Regions from separate parts of the Arthrobacter ginkgonis genome, predicted to be linked through region 2. Evidence: riboswitches for the same ligand, from Rfam matches in the RefSeq annotation. Region 2 holds a riboswitch; each other region holds the start of a gene.
The links. A riboswitch is a leader RNA that binds a small molecule or an ion and turns the genes downstream of it on or off. The one in region 2 is predicted to bind S-adenosylmethionine.

Region 1 (5,900 bases), on a different contig from region 2:
ACACGCTGAAGCCCCTGCAGGTGCGCCCGGCGATGCCGCGATCCTGGCGCACCGCACGGCACGACGACCTGGTCTGGGCGCGCACGCATCTGGCCCCCTGGGTGATCCACTGGCTGCGCCATCAGTCCGACAGCGACGGGATCTCCGCCAAGCGCCCGGCCGCCGGGCCGCTGCGGTTGCCGGGGGCAGCCGCCGGGGAGCCCGCCGCGCCCCGGACGGAGGACGACGGCGGCAGTCACCTGCCGCCGTCGTCCTCCGCTTCGGCGCCGGCCTAGGCGAAGATTTCGGCCCGGAGGGGCTCGCCGAGCTGCTCGATGTCGGTGAGGAAGCCGTCGTGGCCGATCGGCGAGGTGATGTAGTGGACGGTCTCCGTCCCGGGCAGCAGGCGGGCCAGGCGCTCGGACTGCTCGGGCCAGTAGAGGCGGTCGCTGTCCACGGCGGCGACGAAGAACCTCACGCCGGAGAGCCCGGACAGGGCGGCCTGGGCGCCGCCGCGGCCGCGGCCGACGTCGTGGGACATCAGGGCCTCGGTCAGGACGATGTAGCTGTTGGCATCGAAGCGGCCGACCAGTTTGGAGGCCTGGTGGTCCAGATAGCTTTCCACCTGGTAACGGCCGCGGTCGTAGCCGGCGGAGCCGAACGGGTCCTCGGTGTGCTGCGCCTGGCGCCCGAAGCGCACGTCCATCTCCGGTTCGGAGCGGTAGGTGATGTGTGCCAGGCGGCGGGCGATGCCGAGCCCCTGGACCGGCCCGGGCGCGGGCGTTCCGTCGGGGTCGGCGGCGCCGTAGTAGTCGCCGCCGCGGAACCCGGGGTCCAGCCGGATCGACTGGGTCTGGATCTGCGCGAACGCGATCTGCTCGGCGGTGGATTCGGCGCAGGCGGCGATGACCACGCAGTTGCGCACGCGGTCCGGGTACTCGGCGGCCCATTCGAGGGCGCGGGCCCCACCCATGGAGCCGCCGATCACGGTGTGCCACCGGCGGATTCCGAGGGCGTCGGCGAGGCGGGCCTCGACGCGGACGCCGTCGCGGATCGTGGTGAACGGGAAGCGGGAACCGAGCGGGCGCCCGGTCTCGTCGGGGGTGGACGGGCCGGTGGTGCCGTAGCAGCCGCCCAGGAGGTTCGGCGCGACGACGAAGAACCGGTCGGTGTCGATCGTCTTGCCGGGGCCCACAAAACCGTCCCACCAGCCCGCGGTGTCGCTGTCGCCGCGGGCCACGTGAGTGTCCCCGGTCAGGGCATGCTCCAGGAGGACGGCGTTGGACGCGTCCTGGTTGAGCTCGCCCCAGGTCTCGTACCCGATCACGATCTCCGGGAGGTGGCCCCCGGTCTCGAAGGTGTACGGACCTGTCCGGAATTGGCGGAGCACGCCGTCGGGCCCATGCCCGACGGCGTGCCGCCACCCGGATTGTCCGGAGGTTACGTCGAAATCGATGCTCACTTCACCGCCTGGAGGGCGGATCCCGATTCCTCGGCGGCCTTTCGGAAGCCGCCTTCGAGATCCGCAATGATGTCGTCAATGTGTTCGAGGCCCACCGCCAGGCGGACCAGGCCCGGGCTGACCCCGGCCGCTTCCCGCTCGGCCTCGGTCAGCTGGACGTGGGTGGTGGACCACGGGTGGATCACCAGGGAGCGCACGTCGCCGACGTTCGCCACGTGCGAGTGCAGCTCCAGGGCATCCACGAACGCCTGTCCCGCCGCGGCTCCGCCGTCGAGCACGAAGGCGATGATCGCGCCGGTGCCGCGCGGGCCGTACTTGCGGCCGCGCTCGAACCACGGGCTGGAAGGCAGGCCGGCGTAGGCCACCGAGCGCACCTGCGGGTGGGCCTCGAGCCATTCGGCGACCTTCTGGGCGTTGGCCACGTGGCGCTCCACCCGCAGGCTCAGGGTCTCGAGGCCCTGGCCGATCAGGAACGCGTTCAGGGGCGCCACGGAGGATCCGAAGTCACGCAGCAGGTGCACGCGGGCCTTGAGGATGTAGGAGAGGTTGGCGCCGAAGATGCCGTCCACGCCCAGGTCGCGGGCGAAGACCAGGCCGTTGTAGGACTCGTCAGGGGTGTTGAAGCCGGGGAAGCGCTCCGGGTCCTGCGCGTAGTCGAACTTGCCCGAGTCCACGATGACACCCGCGATCGCGGTGCCGTGGCCGCCGAGGTACTTGGTCGCCGAGTGCACCACGACGTCGGCGCCCCATTCGATCGGGCGGATCAGGTACGGGGTGGACAGGGTGTTGTCGACGATCAGCGGGACGCCGGCCTCGTGGGCCACGGCGCTGACGCCCTCGATGTCCAGCACGTCCTGGCGCGGATTGGAGACGACCTCGCCGAAGAACGCCTTGGTGTTCGGGCGCACGGCCGCACGCCACTGCTCCAGGTCGTCCGGGTCGGCCACGAAGGTGGTTTCGATGCCGAGCTTGCGCAGGCTGTGCTTGAGCAGATTCTGCGTCCCGCCGTACAGGCTGGGGCTGGCGACGATGTGGTCGCCGGCCTCGGCCACGTTCAGGATCGCGAAGGTGGTGGCGGCCTGGCCGGAGGCCAGCAGCAGCGCCCCGACGCCGCCCTCCAGGTCGGCGATGCGGTTCTCCACGGCCTCCTGCGTGGGGTTGCCGATGCGGGTGTAGATCGGTGCCAGCTCCTGCAGCCCGAAGCGGGCCGCCGCGCTTTCCGCGCTCGGGAACACGAAGGAGGTGGTCTGGTAGATCGGCAGTGCCCGCGCCCCGGTTGCCGCGTCGGGAACCTGCCCGGCGTGGATCTGGCGGGTTTCGAAGGACCAAGTGTTGCTAGACATGTTTCTTCCCCTCTGGCTAGGGGTCCCCCCGGGCTGCGCGGAAGCACGGACTGTGCCTCCGCCGGGGTGTGACCCGCGCTTGTCCCGTGTCCTGCTGGCACGGGGCCTGGTCTTCACCCGGGGCACCCCACCGCGAGTGGAGGGTTGCCGGCCAGCAAACCGGGGTTTAGCGCTGGCACTCATGACCTTGGTTCCAAGTCTTGCGAATCTTCCGCCGGTCCCGCAACTCCGTGTCCGCCTTTGTGACTTCCCGTGGCTCCGGCGGCGGCACCCGGCCCCAGCGCCCCGAGGCGCCGCAACCCCTTGTCAGGGGCACCTTAGGAGGACCTAAGTCGAGACGTGAATCACAAAGTGCCATGATGGGGCCATGATGAGGCTGGACCATGTTTCTTACGCTTGCGGTCCCGATGGGTTGGCCGCTACGGCCGCCCGCATCGGCGAGACCTTGGGGATCGAGTACGTAAAGGGGGGTGTCCATCCGCGCTTCGGCACTCGGAACGTCATTTTCCCGTTGCAGAACGGGCAGTACCTGGAGGTCGTCGAGGTGCTCAACCACCCGGCGTCGGACAAGGCCCCCTTCGGGCAGGCCGTGCGCGCCCGCTCCGAGCTGGGCGGCGGCTGGATGGGCTGGTGCGTCGCGGTGGACGACCTGCTGCCGTTCGAGGAGCGGCTGGGCCGCCAGGCGGTGCCGGGCAACCGCAAGTTCCCGGACGGGCGCGAACTGACCTGGCAGCAGATCGGCATCAACGGCCTGATCTCCGATCCTCAGGTCCCGTACATGCTGCGCTGGGACGACGGCACCGAGGACCTGCACCCGTCCAAGGCGCTGGATCCGGCGGGACGCATCTCCAAGATCACCATCGCCGGTTCCCGCGACCGGGTCCGGGACTGGCTGGGCCAGCCCGAGCAGTCCCCGGTGGGCGACGTCGAGGTCTCCTGGCAGTCCCCGAACGGGACCCCGGGTATCCTCTCCGTCACCTTCACCACCCCCAAGGGCGAGGTCGAGCTCTAGGCCGGGGGGCCTGCTCACCACACCACACGCACGCACCGCACCGCATAAAGGCACGACGGCGGCACCCACCCGGGTGCCGCCGTCGTTGTTCCGCTGGCGCGCCGTGCGGGGGCCCGCTTTCCCGCGCGGCACCCGCACTTACGCGTCAGGATTCCGCGCACACCCGCACTTACGCGTCACAATTCCGCGACTTCACAATTCGGCGAAGGGGACTCAGGTGCCCAGGCCGATGGCCGGGCCGAAGAGGGCGAAGCCGACGAACCCGGCCGCATCCAGCAGGGCGTGCGCGATCACCAGCGGCATCACCCGCCGGGTTTTCAGGTACACCCAGCCGAACACCAGGCCCATGACGAAGTTGCCGATGAACGGGCCCACCCCCTGGTAGAGGTGGTAGCTGCCGCGCAGCACCGCGCTGGCCAGCAGCACCTGCCAGGTCCCCCAGCCGAGGCGGGGCAGGCGCTCGAACAGGTAGCCGATCACGATCACCTCTTCGACGATCCCGTGGCGCACGGCCGAGAGCAGCAGGACCGGCACCGTCCACCAGTACGGGTCAAGCGCGGCCGGCACGATCGCCGTGGTCACGCCCAGCGCGCGCCCGGCCGCGTACACGCCCAGCGTCCCCAGCCCCATCGCCGCGAACAGCCCGAAGCCCAGCCCGGCGTCCCGCCACGGGCGGCGGGCATCGAACCCGATCCTGCGGAACGGGTTGCCGCCGGGGACCTGCCAGAGCAGGAAGAACACCAGGGCCACCGGCACCAGGGCGAAGAAGATGTCCAGCAGCTGGTAGGTCAGGTCGAAGTACTCGCGGGCACTGAGGCTGTTGTTCAGCGTGGTGGTTTGCCCGGCCAGCGGGGCGCGGGTGGCCTTGTCCAGCAGGTTCACCACCGAGTACACCGCGGACTTGCCCAGCGACAGGCCCAGCACCAGTCCGATCTCGATCCACAGGTACCGCCGCGGCTGGGACACGGACGGCGGCACCGGCCAGTCCGCGGGCGAGGGCCGGGGCACGGCGGCCTCGCCCGGACCTGCGCCGGGATTTGCCGTGGGGTCTGCGCTGCTCATGCGCCCGATCCTAGCCAACGGGCCTGTGTGTCCGCGGTGGGCCGGCCCTTCCGGGACAACTCCACCGGGACAAACGTTCCGGGACAATGGGAGGCATGGCCCGCCCACCCCTGCCCGCCGAGACCGCCCTGGCCGCGGAGATCTTCCCCGGCCCGGACTGGGCGTCAGGCACCGTCGAGGAGGGCGGGCAGTCGCACTTGGTGCTGGTGGCCCGCGGGGAGGCCGTGCTGCGCATGGCGCGCACCCCCGAGGCGGCGGCAGACCTGGGCCGCAGGAGTGCGCTGGTCGACGAGCTGGCCCCGCAGCTGCCCTACCGGCTTCCCCGTACGCTGGCGCCGCCCTGGCGCGCGGGGGGCCGCGCCGCCGTCGTGCAGGAGTACGTGCCCGGCGCCGCGCACCCGCCACACGGCCTTGCCCACTGCGACCCGGCCCACTGCGGCGACGCGCGCGTGCTTGCCGCGCTGGTCCGCGACCTGGCCTCGGTCGACGTCGGGCCCCTGCGCCCGCTGCTGGCCGAACCGTTCGCCTTCCGCGGCGCCTGGACCGCGGAGAAGACGGCGGCGGTGCTCGCGGCCCTGCCCGCCGGCCTCGCCGCGGATGCCGCCACGGTGGTGGAGGCCGTCCGGGCGTTCGCGGACGCCGCGGACGGATGGGGCCCGGACGCGCCGCCCGGTACGGCCGGACTGGTCGGGCTGGTCCATGGGGACCTCGCCGGGTGCAACATGCACTGGGCCGAAGGACGGGTGGTCGGGATCCTGGACTGGGACCTGGCGGCGGCGTGGGACCCGGCGCTGAATGCCGCCTACCTGGGCCTGTGGCACGGGCGGGACGTGCTGCCGGCGATCGCGCGCGACGCCGGGGAAGCCGCGCGGGCGGAGGTCTGGATCGGGGCCATGGGCCTCGATGCGCTGCACGACGCGCTGCAGCGCACGGACAATCCGAAGCTGGGCAAGCTGCTGCGCAAGGTCGCGCCGCGGATCAGGCTGGCCGCGCAGGCCGCCGATGCCGCCCAGGACTCCGTGGGGGCTGGCGTTCGGTAGCC
Region 2 (5,900 bases):
CGAGCTCCCAGCGGTCCATCTCCAGCCGCCGGGCGGCCATCGCTTCGTAGAGGAAGTCCTGCGCCGAGGATTCCTGGTTGCGCAGGGACGGGTGGCGGACCAGGTCCTGGGTGAAGGCGAGTTGGGCGTCGAAGTTCGCGTCGACGGCGTCGAGGATCGCGCGGGCGTGACGGGGGTCCAGGGGCATGGTGTCTTTCCTTGGGGGTTTCCGGGCCGGAGTGGAGGTCGCGGGGCGCCCCGCGCTGTGTGAATCTCCACCGGGGACCAAGCGGGCGGGGCAGCTCGGATAGGCCGACGGCGGGGTGGATAGGTCGACGGCGGGCCAACCGGCCGCCGGGTCTCCGTCAATTTTCGAGGGTCCAGGACCGCCCCGGCAATCGATGAACGCAGCCGATGCGGGCCATAGGATGTGTGGATGCACAATCCGGACGCGATGAGCCGGCGCGTGGCGCTGCTCTGCCTGGCCGACCTGGACGCCATCTCGCAGCGGTACGTGGCCGAGGTTCGGCGCCTGCCGGGCTACCTCACCACGGTGGTCGGGGACGAGGAGCTGTACCGGACGGCCCGGCAGATGCTGGGCACGGTGTTCCGGCTGATCGCCGGAGAGTCGACCGCCGAGGAACTGGCGCGGGTGTCCGCGGAGGTGGGCAGGCGCCGTGCGACCCAAGGCGTGCCGCTGGATTCGCTCCTGCGCGCGGTCCGGATGGATTTCCGCTTCCTGTGGGAGGCGATGGGCGCCTACGTGGACGACGCGGACAGGGCGGAGTTCTCCGCCGAAGTGGTGGCCATCTGGGAAACCGTGGAGACACACACCGTCAACGTCCATGCCGGCTACATGGACGAGGTGGCCCGGACCAACCGCGAGGTGGAACTGGAGCGCGCCTTCCTCCTGCGGCACCTGCTGGCCGGCACCGGCGACGCCCGGCTTCGCGCCGAGGCCGCCGACGCGCTGGGACTGCGGATCGACGGGACCTTCGTGGTGGCCGCCGGGTGCCCCGACCACGCCCGGCGCTTCCGTGACCTGATGACCGAGCACCTGCCCGGCACGCCGCTGGACACCCTGGACGGCATCGAGTTCTGCATCATCGACGCCTCGGCCGGGCTCGATCCGAAGCTGGTGGCGGCGCTTGCGGCCATGCCCGCGGGCATCTCGCCGCCGGCCCGCGGAGTGGACCAGCTGCCGGCGATGTGGACCGTGGCCTGCGAGCTGGGACGGCTGGTCGAATCGGCGGCCGCGGCCGCGACCCTCGACCGCTCCTGGGACCGGCTGATGGCGCTCCGGCTGGGACCGGTGGCCGAATCCTTTGCCCGCGAACGGCTGGCCCCGCTCGAGGGCCTGGCCCGGCACGACCGGGAGAATCTCCTGGAAGCCGTGCGGGTGTTCGCCGGGAACGGGTCCGTCACCGACACCGCAGCCGCGCTTTACTGCCACCGCAACACCGTGCTGAACCGGTTGCGCCGCTTCACGCAGCTCACCGGCCTCGATCCCGCCGTGCCGCGGCAGGCGGCCCTGATCCAGTTGGCAGTCGCCGCCGATGCGCCGCCCGGCGCGGACTAGGTTGGCGAGGACTGGGTTGGCGCGGACCAGGTTGGCGCGGTTTAGGTCACGGGAGGATGGGGCATGAGGGCGGCGGCCAGGCCCACGACGTTGGCCAACACCGCAACGGCGAGCAGCACCCACCCAGCGGTGCGGATGGGGCGCGAGCGGTCCGGGGGCTCGTGGGTGAGCCAGACGTGCCAGTCCGGGTCCTGGTGGTAGATGGTGATCGTGCTGCCCGGGGGTGCGGCGTCGCCGGTGAGCAGGCCGGAGACCGCGGTCCCGTCCGGGGCGGTCCATACGGCGCAGGGCTGGCCTTCCAGGATGCGGACCTCCGCGGGGGAGGGGCGCCAGTGGCGGTAGTGCCGGCGCAGGATCCACGCCGTCACCAGCAGGGCGATTGCGGGCACGCCAGCGGCCCAGCCGACCATCTCCAGGGCCGGACCGATCGTCTCCAGCATCTCCCGCATCAAGGCTAAGTGTAGGCGGCGAGGGTCCCGCACCGAGCGAAGCGAGGTGTGGGAGCCGCCGAAACGGTAGGCGGCGAGGGTCCCGCACCGAGCGAAGCGAGGTGTGGGAGCCGCCGAAACGGTAGGCGGCGAGGGAGCCGCTCTCAATTTGCATGCCCGTGCGTCGTTTGCGGGCGACGCGTCGTCATGCACCCGACGCAACGGCATGCACGCCGCGCTATTTAGTGCGGGCCGAAGGAAAGCGCACTTTTGTGTCGGTTTAAGACTATTCATTTCACCGCGCGGCGCGATTGGTTTGCCCGATCGAAGGAAATGCGGTCATGATTGACGTCATGGAGGCCGCAGGGCCGACACATTTCGCAACACCTACCTGCAAGACCATCCAGAGCGGCTAAGAGACCTGGCTCAGTGACGCCGCAGCAACCGCCCTTCGGGGGACGGTGCTAATGCCAGGACCGATGGAGAAGCCCTCGCCGACGAGCCTTCCGGTCCGATTCACCGCGCCGTTGCGCGCTTTTTCGGGCGGCGGGCACGGCAGCCTCTTCCTCGGGACGACCTGAGGAGGCCACATGATCAGCATCCGGGACGTCTCGACGGTCTTCACGACCGCGGGACAGAACTTCACGGCCGTGGACGCCGTGTCCCTGGAGATCCCGCGCGGGTCCATCCAGGGCATCATCGGGTTCTCCGGTGCCGGCAAGTCCACGCTGCTGCGCAACATCAACCTGCTTGAGCGTCCCACCTCCGGCAGCGTCGTCGTCGACGGCACCGACCTCACCGCGCTCGGCGACGAGGAACTGCGCCGCGAGCGCCACCAGATCGGCATGATCTTCCAGCACTTCAACCTGCTGAACAACCGCACGGCCCTGCAGAACGTGGAGCTGAGCCTGAAGTTCGCCGGCGTGGGCAAGAAGGACCGCCGCCGCCGTGCGCAGGAGGCCCTGGAGATCGTGGACCTCGCCGACAAGGCCTCGTCCTACCCGGGCCGGCTCTCCGGCGGGCAGAAGCAGCGCGTCGCGATCGCCCGCGCGCTGGCGACCGAGCCGAAGGTGCTGCTCTGCGACGAGCCGACCTCCGCCGTCGACCCGCGCACCACCGCCTCGGTGCTCCAGTACCTCTCCGACATCAACGCCCAGCTGGGCATCACCACGGTGATCGTCACCCACGAGATGAACGTCATCAAGGCCATCGCGGACAACGTGGCCGTGATGGAGGACGGCGCCCTCGTGGAGCAGTTCGACCTCGCCGAACTGGAGCGCCCCGGCTTCAGCCCGGCCACCCAGATCGGCCGCTACCTGATCAGCGACGAAATCGCCCTCGAACGCCGCCAGCGCGTCCAGCCGAAGGAGACCTCCCTTGTCTAACGTGTCCGTCGCGGCCGCCCTCCCCGCCAACGGCGCCACCGCCTTCGACCTGAACCGCGTCGTCGAACTGCTGCCGGAGATCGCCGTGGCGATGGGGCAGACCTTTGCCATGCTGCTGGTCGCCATCCCGCTGGCCGTGCTGGTCGGCACCCCGTTGGGCATCTGGCTCTACTCCATGTCCCCGGTGGGGCTCAAGCCGCGCCCGAAGCTGCACAAGGTCGTGGACGGGCTGGTGAACACCATGCGTTCGTTCCCGTTCCTGATCCTGCTGATCGCGATCATCCCGATCACCCGCTTCATCGTCGGCACCACCATCGGCACGGCCGCGGTGATCGTGCCGCTGACCATCAACGCCATCCCGTACTTCGCCCGCTTCGTCGAGCAGAACCTCACCCAGCTCGGCGGCGGCGTCGTCGAGGCGGCCCGCGCGATGGGAGCCACCCGCGGCCAGATCGTGCGCGACGTGCTGCTGGTCGAGGCCAAGCCCGCGCTGGTCGGATCGATCACCATCATGACCGTCAGCTTCATCAGCTACTCCGCCATGGCGGGCCTGGTGGGCGGCGGCGGCATCGGCGACTTCGCCATCCGCTACGGGTACTACCGCTACGAGACCGGCGTGATGTTCCTGGCGATCATCCTGATGATCGTGCTGGTCCAGGCCGTCCAAATCGGCGGCACCCGGCTGGCCCGCCGCTTCGACAAGCGCCGCTAAGCGCGGGGCAGCCGGGTCCCCTGCGCGGCACGACGCCGGCGCCCGCTGGCGCGCCCCGCCCCACCTTCCGCACCACCTTCGTCCTAGGAGCACCATGCCCACCACCGCGACCGGCCGTCCGCGCCTGCTGCTCAGCGCGTTCCTGATGAACACCACCAGCCACATCCTCGGTGGCCAGTGGCGCCATCCGGAGGCCCAGCAGCACCGCTTCAACGAGCTCTCGCTGTGGACGGACCTGGCCCGCCAGCTCGAGGACGCCAAGTTCGACGCCATGTTCTTCGCCGACGTCGTGGGCCTCTACGGCGACCACGACGGCGGGTGGGCCTCCCACGTGCGCCGCGGCCTGCAGGTGCCGGCGAACGATCCGCTGGTGCTGGCCTCCGCGCTGGCCGGGGCCACCCGGGACATCGGCATCGCGGTCACCAGCTCCGTCGTCCAGTCCGATCCCTTCCAGCTGGCCCGCCAGCTGTCCACGCTGGACCACCTCACCGGCGGCCGCGTGGCCTGGAACATCGTCACCTCCGTGCTGGAGAACGCCCACCGCAACTTCGGCGGCAACGGGCTGACCGCCCACGACGACCGCTACGACTGGGCGGATGAGTACGTGGAGGCCGCCTACAAACTGTGGGAGGGCTCCTGGGAGGACGGCGCGCTGCTGCAGGACAAGATCCGCGGCATCCACGCCGACCCGGCCCTGGTCAACAAGATCAACCACCGCGGCACGCGGTACTCGATCGACGGCCCGCACCTGGTGGCCCCCAGCCCCCAGCGCACCCCGTTCCTCTTCCAGGCCGGCTCCTCCGGGCGCGGGCGCGCCTTCGCCGCCGCCAACGCCGAGGCCACCTTCCTCTTCGCCCCCAACCCGGAGCATGTGGCCAAGAACGTCGCCGCCGTCCGCCGGCTCGCCGTCGAGGCCGGCCGCGGGGAGCGCGACGTCGCCGTGTTCGCCGGGCTGTCCTTCGTGATCGGCTCCACCGAGGCGGAGGTCGCCCGCAAGCAGGCCGAGTACGACGAGTACCTGGACCTGGACGCGATCGTCGCCCACATCGGCGGCGGCTTCGGGATCGACCTCGGCGGCCTGCCGCTGGACACCCCGCTGGGCGACGTGCGCACCGAGGGCGGGCAGGGCGTGCTGGCCGCGGTCCGCGACTCCGTGCCCGGGGGCAACCCCACCATCGGCGACCTGGCCCGCTACCGTGCCAAGAGCATGCAGGTCGCCGGGACCCCGGAGCAGATCGCGGACACGTTGGAACGCTGGCAGGACGCCGGCGTGGACGGCATCAACATCATCAACCAGATCATCCCCGGCTCCTTCACGGACTTCATCGAGGGGGTGCTTCCCGAGCTGCGCCGCCGCGGGCTCGCCCAGACCGAGTACGCCCCGGGCACGCTGCGCGAAAAGGTCTTCGGCCGCGGCCCGCTGCTGGAACCCACCCACCCGGCCGCCCGCTTCCGCGGGGCCTTCGGCGCCAATTCGGCCGCCGCCACCAACCGGTCCGCCACCGGCGTGCCGGCGGGAGCGGGACAGTGACCGCCAGCCTCCTGACCCGCCACGGGGCGCCCGTCCCCAGCGACCGCGAGCGGGAACTCTTCGAGGCCGCGGAGGCGCTGGGCAAGGCGCTGGCCGCCGACGTGCGCGAACGCGACGCCGCCAACCGGCCCCCGGTCGCCGAGGCCCAGGCCCTGCGCGATTCCGGGCTGCTGCCGCTGACCGTGCCCGCGCGCTTCGGCGGCGAGGGCATCTCCTGGAGCACCGCCTTCGAGATCGTCCAGCGCATCGGTCGGCAGGACAACTCCACCGCCCAGCTGCTCGGGTA
Region 3 (5,900 bases), on a different contig from region 2:
GGGTCGTGTACTTGTCCCGCGGGAACCCGGTGAACTCGCTGCCGGTGGACTTGAGGACCACCAGGTCCTTGAGCCCGGCGACGATGTGCTCCACGCCGTCCTCGATGGTCACCGCTGCGGTGCGGACCTCCTGGCCGGTGCGCACGAAGGAGTGGTCGTGCGCACTGCCGCCGGCGGTGATGCGTTCCCAGCCGAACTGCTCGGCGTCCCACCGGCCGCCCGCGGCCCACGGCACGGTCCCGACGAAGTGGCGGCCCAGGGTCAGCAGGAATTCCTCGGCGGTGGCGCTCCAGCGTTCCTTGGCGAACGCGTAGATGGTGTTCTTTTGGGTGTCGGTGGCCAGCACGTGGGCGTTGTCGCCGGTGCGATAGCAGTCCGCGTAGTCCCCCCGCAGCAGCGAGGTCACGTTCAGGTCGGTGATCGCATGGCGCGGGGTGTCCCGCTCGATGCGCACCAGGCGCACCTCGGCCTTGCCATACTGATTGGCGCCAAGCACCACGGACCCGGAGGCGATGGTGGTGTCCTTCTGCATGATGCCGGCCCCGTCCAAGATCTTTTCCATGGTCTAGCTCCCCCGGTAGGTCGAATAGGCGAACGGGCTCAGCAGCAGCGGCACGTGGTAGTGCGCGGCGTCGTCGACGGTGAACGCGACGGCAACCTCCGGGAAGAACGCGTCCGTCCCGCGGGCCGCAAACCAGGCGCCGGTGTCGAAGACCAGCCGGTAGGCGCCGGGGGCCAGCACGGCCGGGCCGAGATCGGCGGCCCTGCCGTCGGCATCCGTGACGGCGGCGGCGAGGCGGTCGCCCGCGCGCGTCTGGAGCACGACGGCGACGCCTTCCGCAGGTGCGCCGGTTGCGTTGTCCAGCACGTGCGTGCTGACAAGGCTGGTGGTCATGGTCGGTCCTTCCATGGTGCGGGCCGGGCGGTCGGCCCGGCCGGACGTGCGGGTTGCCGCAACCGTCCTGGGGCCACGTTACGGAGCGCATGAAGGCGTGCCGTTTCGGCCGCGTAAAACTTTTGTTTCATGACCCTCGGCCTGCGCCTCGCCCCGCGCCCGCGAGGCTTCCCGGCCCCATGAGCCGCGCGGCACGGATTCCAGTTAACGCGTCAGTAACGCCTCCCATCTTCGGATGAAACAACCGGTTCGTAGCGTCGGCAGGGTAGTCCCGGATCCTCCGTCCCCGGGCTTCCATCCAACTCGCAAAGGACCAAGCATGAAGGTTTCGTCCCGTGTCACCACCCGCCGTTCCACGCTGCGCCTCTCGCTGGCCTCCGCCGGCACGGCGGCCGTTCTTGCCCTGACCGCCTGCGGTGGCGGCTCGCCCGCAACCACGTCAAGCCCCGCCGCCGGTTCCGCGGCCGCGGACCTCGGGACGCTGGACATGAACCTGTCCTGGATCAAGAACGCCGAGTTCGCCGGCGAGTACTTCGCCGACGCAAAGGGCTACTTCGCGGACGCTGGCTTCAGCAAGGTCAACCTGGTCGCCGGCGGTCCCGGCGGCACCTCCACCGAAACCGTGGTGCTCGCCGGAGGCGCCCTGGTGGGCACCTCCAGCCCGCTCGGGGTGGCTCCCGTGATCCAGGAGGACGACGCCCCGCTGAAGATCATCGGCACCAAGTACCAGAAGAATCCGTTCACGGTCACCTCGCTGGCCGACAATCCGATCAAGACCCCCCAGGACCTGGTGGGCAAGAAGATCGGCGTGCAGGCCGGCGTCAACGAGACCCTGTTCGAGGCCCTGCTGGAGGTCAACGGCATCGAGAAGTCCAGCCTGACGGTCATTCCGGTCCAGTACGACCCGCAGCCGCTGGTCAACGGCGAGGTGGACGGCTTCTTCGCCTACATCACCAACGAATCCCTCACCCTGGAGCTCGACGGCCATGACGTCGAAAACCTTCCGCTGGCGGACAACGGCCTGCCGTTCATGGCCGAATCGCTGGTCACCACCGAGGAGAACATCGAGACCCGGCGCGAGGCGCTGAAGGGTTTCCTGGTCGCGATGATCAAGGGCTGGAAGGACGCCGTGGCCGACCCCGAGGAGTCCGCCCGGCTGGCCGTCGAGGAGTACGGGTCCGACCTGGGCCTGGAAATGCAGAAGGAGGTCCGCCAGGCCGAGGAGCAGAACAAGCTCGTCTCCACCGCGGACACCGAGGCCAACGGCCTGATGACGATGTCGGACAAGCTCATGGCGGACAACGTGGAAATCCTCAAGCTGGCCGGCTACGACCTCACGGTCGAGGACCTCTTCGACACCTCCCTGCTGGAGGAGGTCTACGCGGAGCACCCGGACCTCAAGTAGTCCCGGAAGGTAGCAAAATCCCGGGGGCGCACTACGCGAGGCAACCACAGCAAGGGGGGACGACGGCGAGCCGTCGTCCCCCCTTGCGCGTGCCGGCCGGGGCGCGGAACGGAGCCAAGGCTAGGGCTACAGATGTCGATCGCTCAGGACAACACCTGTCGATAAACTCTGGCAACAGCTGTCGATTGTTCGATGAACTCCATATTTCGTAGCATTTGAAAAAAGATTCTTTGATGATTACGCCCTTTGTGCCCATACTGGAACGACCATCCCGAGCGGCTGAGAGATCTGGTTCTTTGACGCCGCAGCAACCTTCCGGACTCCGCCGGAAAGGTGCTACCGCCAGAAACGATGGAGAAAGCGCAAGCTTTTCTTCGGCCGTGGTGGCCCCGGATTCCCCCCGGTGCCGCGGCCCGCCGTTGTCCGGGATTCCCTGCACCCCGCCGCACTGCCCCACGCCGTCCGGCGCCGTCCCCCAAGGAATTCGAACATGAGCACCAACACCCCCGTGTCCGCCGCGGCCGACCTGCAGACGCCGCTGAAGTTCGCCTACTGGGTCCCCAACGTCTCCGGGGGCCTGGTGGTCTCCACCATCGAGCAGCGCACCAGCTGGGACTTCGACTACAACAAGAAGCTGGCCCGCATCGCGGAGGACGCCGGGTTCGAGTACGCGCTCTCCCAGACCCGCTACGCCGCGTCCTACGGCGCGGACAAGCAGCACGAGGCGACCGCGTTCACCCTGGGCCTGCTGGGGGCGACCGAGCGGCTGAAGGTCATCGCGGCGGTCCACCCGGGCATGTGGCACCCCGGGGTGCTCGCCAAGTGGCTGATCACCGCCGACCACATCTCCAACGGCCGCGCCGCCGTGAACATCGTCTCCGGCTGGCTGAAGGACGAATTCACCAACTTCGGCCTGCCCTGGCTGGAGCACGACGAACGCTACGTGCGCACCGAGGAGTTCATCACCGTCCTGCGCGGTCTGCTCACCGAAAAGGACTTCTCCTTCCACGGCAGCCACTACGACATCTCCGACTTCACCCTCTCCCCCGCCCCGCTGGACATCCCGGGCCGGGCGCACCCGGAGATCTTCTTCGGCGGAAACTCCACGGCCGCGCAGGCCGCGGCCGGACGCACGGCCGACTGGTACTTCTCCAACGGCCGCGACCTGGAGGGCTTCAAGGGCAACATCTCCGGCGTGCTGGCCGCCGCCTCCTCCGGGGCCCGCACCGCGCCCGCCAAGCCCCGCTTCGGGATCAACGGGTTCGTGATCGCCCGCGACACCGAGGCCGAGGCCACCGAAACCCTGCGCGAGATCATCGCCAAGGCCCACCGACCCGCCGTCGAGGGCTTCGCCGCCGCCGTGAAGGAGGCCGGCCAGTCCACGAAGGACGGCAAGGGCATGTGGGAGGACTCCACCTTCGAGGACCTCATCCAGTACAACGACGGGTTCCGCACCGGCCTGATCGGCACCCCCGAACAGATCGCCGAACGCATCATCGAGTTCAAGAAGATCGGCGTGAACCTGCTCCTGACCGCCTACCTCCACTTCCAGGAGGAGGTCGCCGCCTTCGGCCGCGACGTGCTGCCGATCGTTCGCGAACTGGAGGCGGACCTGGCCCGCAAGAACGGCACCGAGCTCAACACCGACCTGCTCCCGGCCACCAGCCTGGAAGGGTCCCCCGCCTAGCGCGCGGGGCAGACCCTTTCGTGTCGACTTCGTCGCCACGCAGGGACCCGGCTGCCCCGCGCTTTGCGGGGGAACGGCCCTTTCGTATCGACTTCGTCGCCACGCAGGGACCCGGCTGCCCCGCGCTTTGCGGGGGAACGGCCCTTTCGTATCGACTTCGTCGCCACGCAGGGACCCAACTGCCCCGCGCTTAGCGGCCCTGCCCGCAGTTCGCTTCCCCGCACCGCCCTGCCCTGTGCTGCCCATCTCTAGGGGCCGCCGGGCCGGGATCCCCCGTGCAGTCCACTTCCGGAAAGCATCCCCATGATCAGTCTCAAGCAACTCACGAAGGTCTACGGCCGCGGCCCCGACGCCGTCACGGTCCTGGACCACCTCGATGTCGACGTCGCCAGCGGCGAGATCCTCGCCGTCGTCGGGCCCTCCGGGGCCGGCAAGAGCACGCTCGCCCAGTGCATCAACCTCCTTGAGCGGCCCACCTCCGGGCAGGTGATCGTCAACGGCGAGGACCTCAGCGGCCTGCCCGAGCACAGGCTCCGCGTCGCCCGCCGCCGCATCGGCACCGTCTTCCAGTCCGCGAGCCTGCTCTCCCGCCGCACCGCGGCGGAGAACGTGGCGCTGCCGCTGGAATACCTCGGCGTCACCCCGGCGGAAACCAAGGCGCGCGTGGCCGAGCTGCTGGAGCGCGTCGGCCTGTCCCACCGCGCCAACCACTACCCGTTCGAACTCTCCGGCGGGCAGCGCCAGCGCGTCGGCATCGCCCGCGCGCTGGCGCTGCGTCCCTCCGTGCTGCTCTCCGACGAGGCCACCTCCGGACTCGACCCGGAAACCACCCGCTCGGTGGTGTCGCTGCTGCGCCAGCTGCGCGACGACCTGGACCTCGCCGTCGTCTTCATCACCCACGAGATGGACACCGTCCTGCATGTGGCCGATTCCGCGGCCCGGCTGGACCGGGGCCGGATCATCGAGCAGGGCCGGCTGGTGGACCTGCTGACCGACCACGACTCCGCGCTGGGCCGCGCCCTGCAGCCGCAGCTGAGCCCGGCCGAGCCCGGAACCGGTTCGCGAGCCTGGTACGTCACCTACGATTCACGCACCGTCCCCGCCGACTGGCTCCAGCGGGTCTCGGCGGACCTGGGCGAGCCCGCGGCCCTGCTCGCTGCCACCATCCAGAACATCGACGGCACCAGCACCGGCAACGCGACGGTCGGCCTCGCGGCCGCCGACGCGGCCCGCGTCGAGACGGCCTTCGCCCGGCACGGCCTGCGCGCCGCCCTGCGTCCAGATGCGACCACGGCTGACGGCCCCTCCGCACCGGAGGCACCCGCCCCGGACGACACCCCGAACACCACCCCGAAGGAGGCAGCGCTGTGGGTGTGATTCTCCCCTCCGCCGTTATCGTCCCCGCGTTGGCGGACACCCCGATCGCGGACCTGCCCGCCCTGCTGATTCCAGCGCTGGGCGAGACGCTCGCGATGGTCGGGATCGTCATGCTGGTGGTGGTTCTCGTCGGCACGCCGACCGCCGTCTGCCTGCACAACATGGCGCCGGGCGGATTGTTCGAGAACAAGGCCGTCTACGGGGTGCTCAGCTGGATCGTGAACATCGGCCGCTCGCTGCCGTTCCTGGTCCTGATGGCCGCGATCGTGCCGTTCACCCGGTTCGTGACCGGCACCAACATCGGCATCGCGGCCGCCGTGGTCCCGATGTCGCTGGCCGGCATCCCGTTCTTCGCCCGGCTGGTGGAGAACTGTCTGCGCGACGTCCCGCGCTCGGTCACCCAGGCCGCGCGGGCCTCCGGCGGTTCGCCGCTGCAGATCATCCGCTCCGCGCAGCTGGGCGAGGCGGTCCCGGCGATCCTCGGTGGCCTGACCATCAACACCATCGCGATGATCGAATACTCGGCCATCGCCGGG

Region 1: linked by a shared signal. The riboswitch ahead of ABD912_RS16775 (bifunctional o-acetylhomoserine/o-acetylserine sulfhydrylase) and the one ahead of ABD912_RS02225 (methionine ABC transporter ATP-binding protein) in region 2 are both predicted to bind S-adenosylmethionine.
Region 3: linked by a shared signal. The riboswitch ahead of sfnG (dimethylsulfone monooxygenase SfnG) and the one ahead of ABD912_RS02225 (methionine ABC transporter ATP-binding protein) in region 2 are both predicted to bind S-adenosylmethionine.

What each region holds. Positions count from the first base shown of each region.
Region 1 covers NZ_BAABEO010000023.1:122,870-128,769, reverse strand. The annotation lists gene ABD912_RS16785 (SGNH/GDSL hydrolase family protein) at 1-275, shown strand, start outside; gene metX (homoserine O-acetyltransferase MetX) at 272-1,435, opposite strand; gene ABD912_RS16775 (bifunctional o-acetylhomoserine/o-acetylserine sulfhydrylase) at 1,438-2,784, opposite strand; SAM riboswitch class IV at 2,855-2,971, opposite strand; gene ABD912_RS16770 (VOC family protein) at 3,152-3,796, shown strand; gene ABD912_RS16765 (CPBP family intramembrane glutamic endopeptidase) at 4,010-4,858, opposite strand; gene ABD912_RS16760 (phosphotransferase family protein) at 4,954-5,898, shown strand.
Region 2 covers NZ_BAABEO010000006.1:154,073-159,972, forward strand. The annotation lists gene ABD912_RS02210 (ArgE/DapE family deacylase) at 1-187, opposite strand, end outside; gene ABD912_RS02215 (PucR family transcriptional regulator) at 416-1,558, shown strand; gene ABD912_RS02220 (hypothetical protein) at 1,600-2,007, opposite strand; SAM riboswitch class I at 2,383-2,472, shown strand; gene ABD912_RS02225 (methionine ABC transporter ATP-binding protein) at 2,577-3,371, shown strand; gene ABD912_RS02230 (methionine ABC transporter permease) at 3,373-4,083, shown strand; gene ABD912_RS02235 (NtaA/DmoA family FMN-dependent monooxygenase) at 4,178-5,614, shown strand; gene ABD912_RS02240 (acyl-CoA dehydrogenase family protein) at 5,611-5,900, shown strand, end outside.
Region 3 covers NZ_BAABEO010000023.1:157,242-163,141, reverse strand. The annotation lists gene pucL (factor-independent urate hydroxylase) at 1-562, opposite strand, end outside; gene uraH (hydroxyisourate hydrolase) at 566-895, opposite strand; gene ABD912_RS16940 (ABC transporter substrate-binding protein) at 1,215-2,300, shown strand; SAM riboswitch class I at 2,564-2,658, shown strand; gene sfnG (dimethylsulfone monooxygenase SfnG) at 2,791-3,987, shown strand; gene ABD912_RS16930 (methionine ABC transporter ATP-binding protein) at 4,291-5,364, shown strand; gene ABD912_RS16925 (methionine ABC transporter permease) at 5,355-5,900, shown strand, end outside.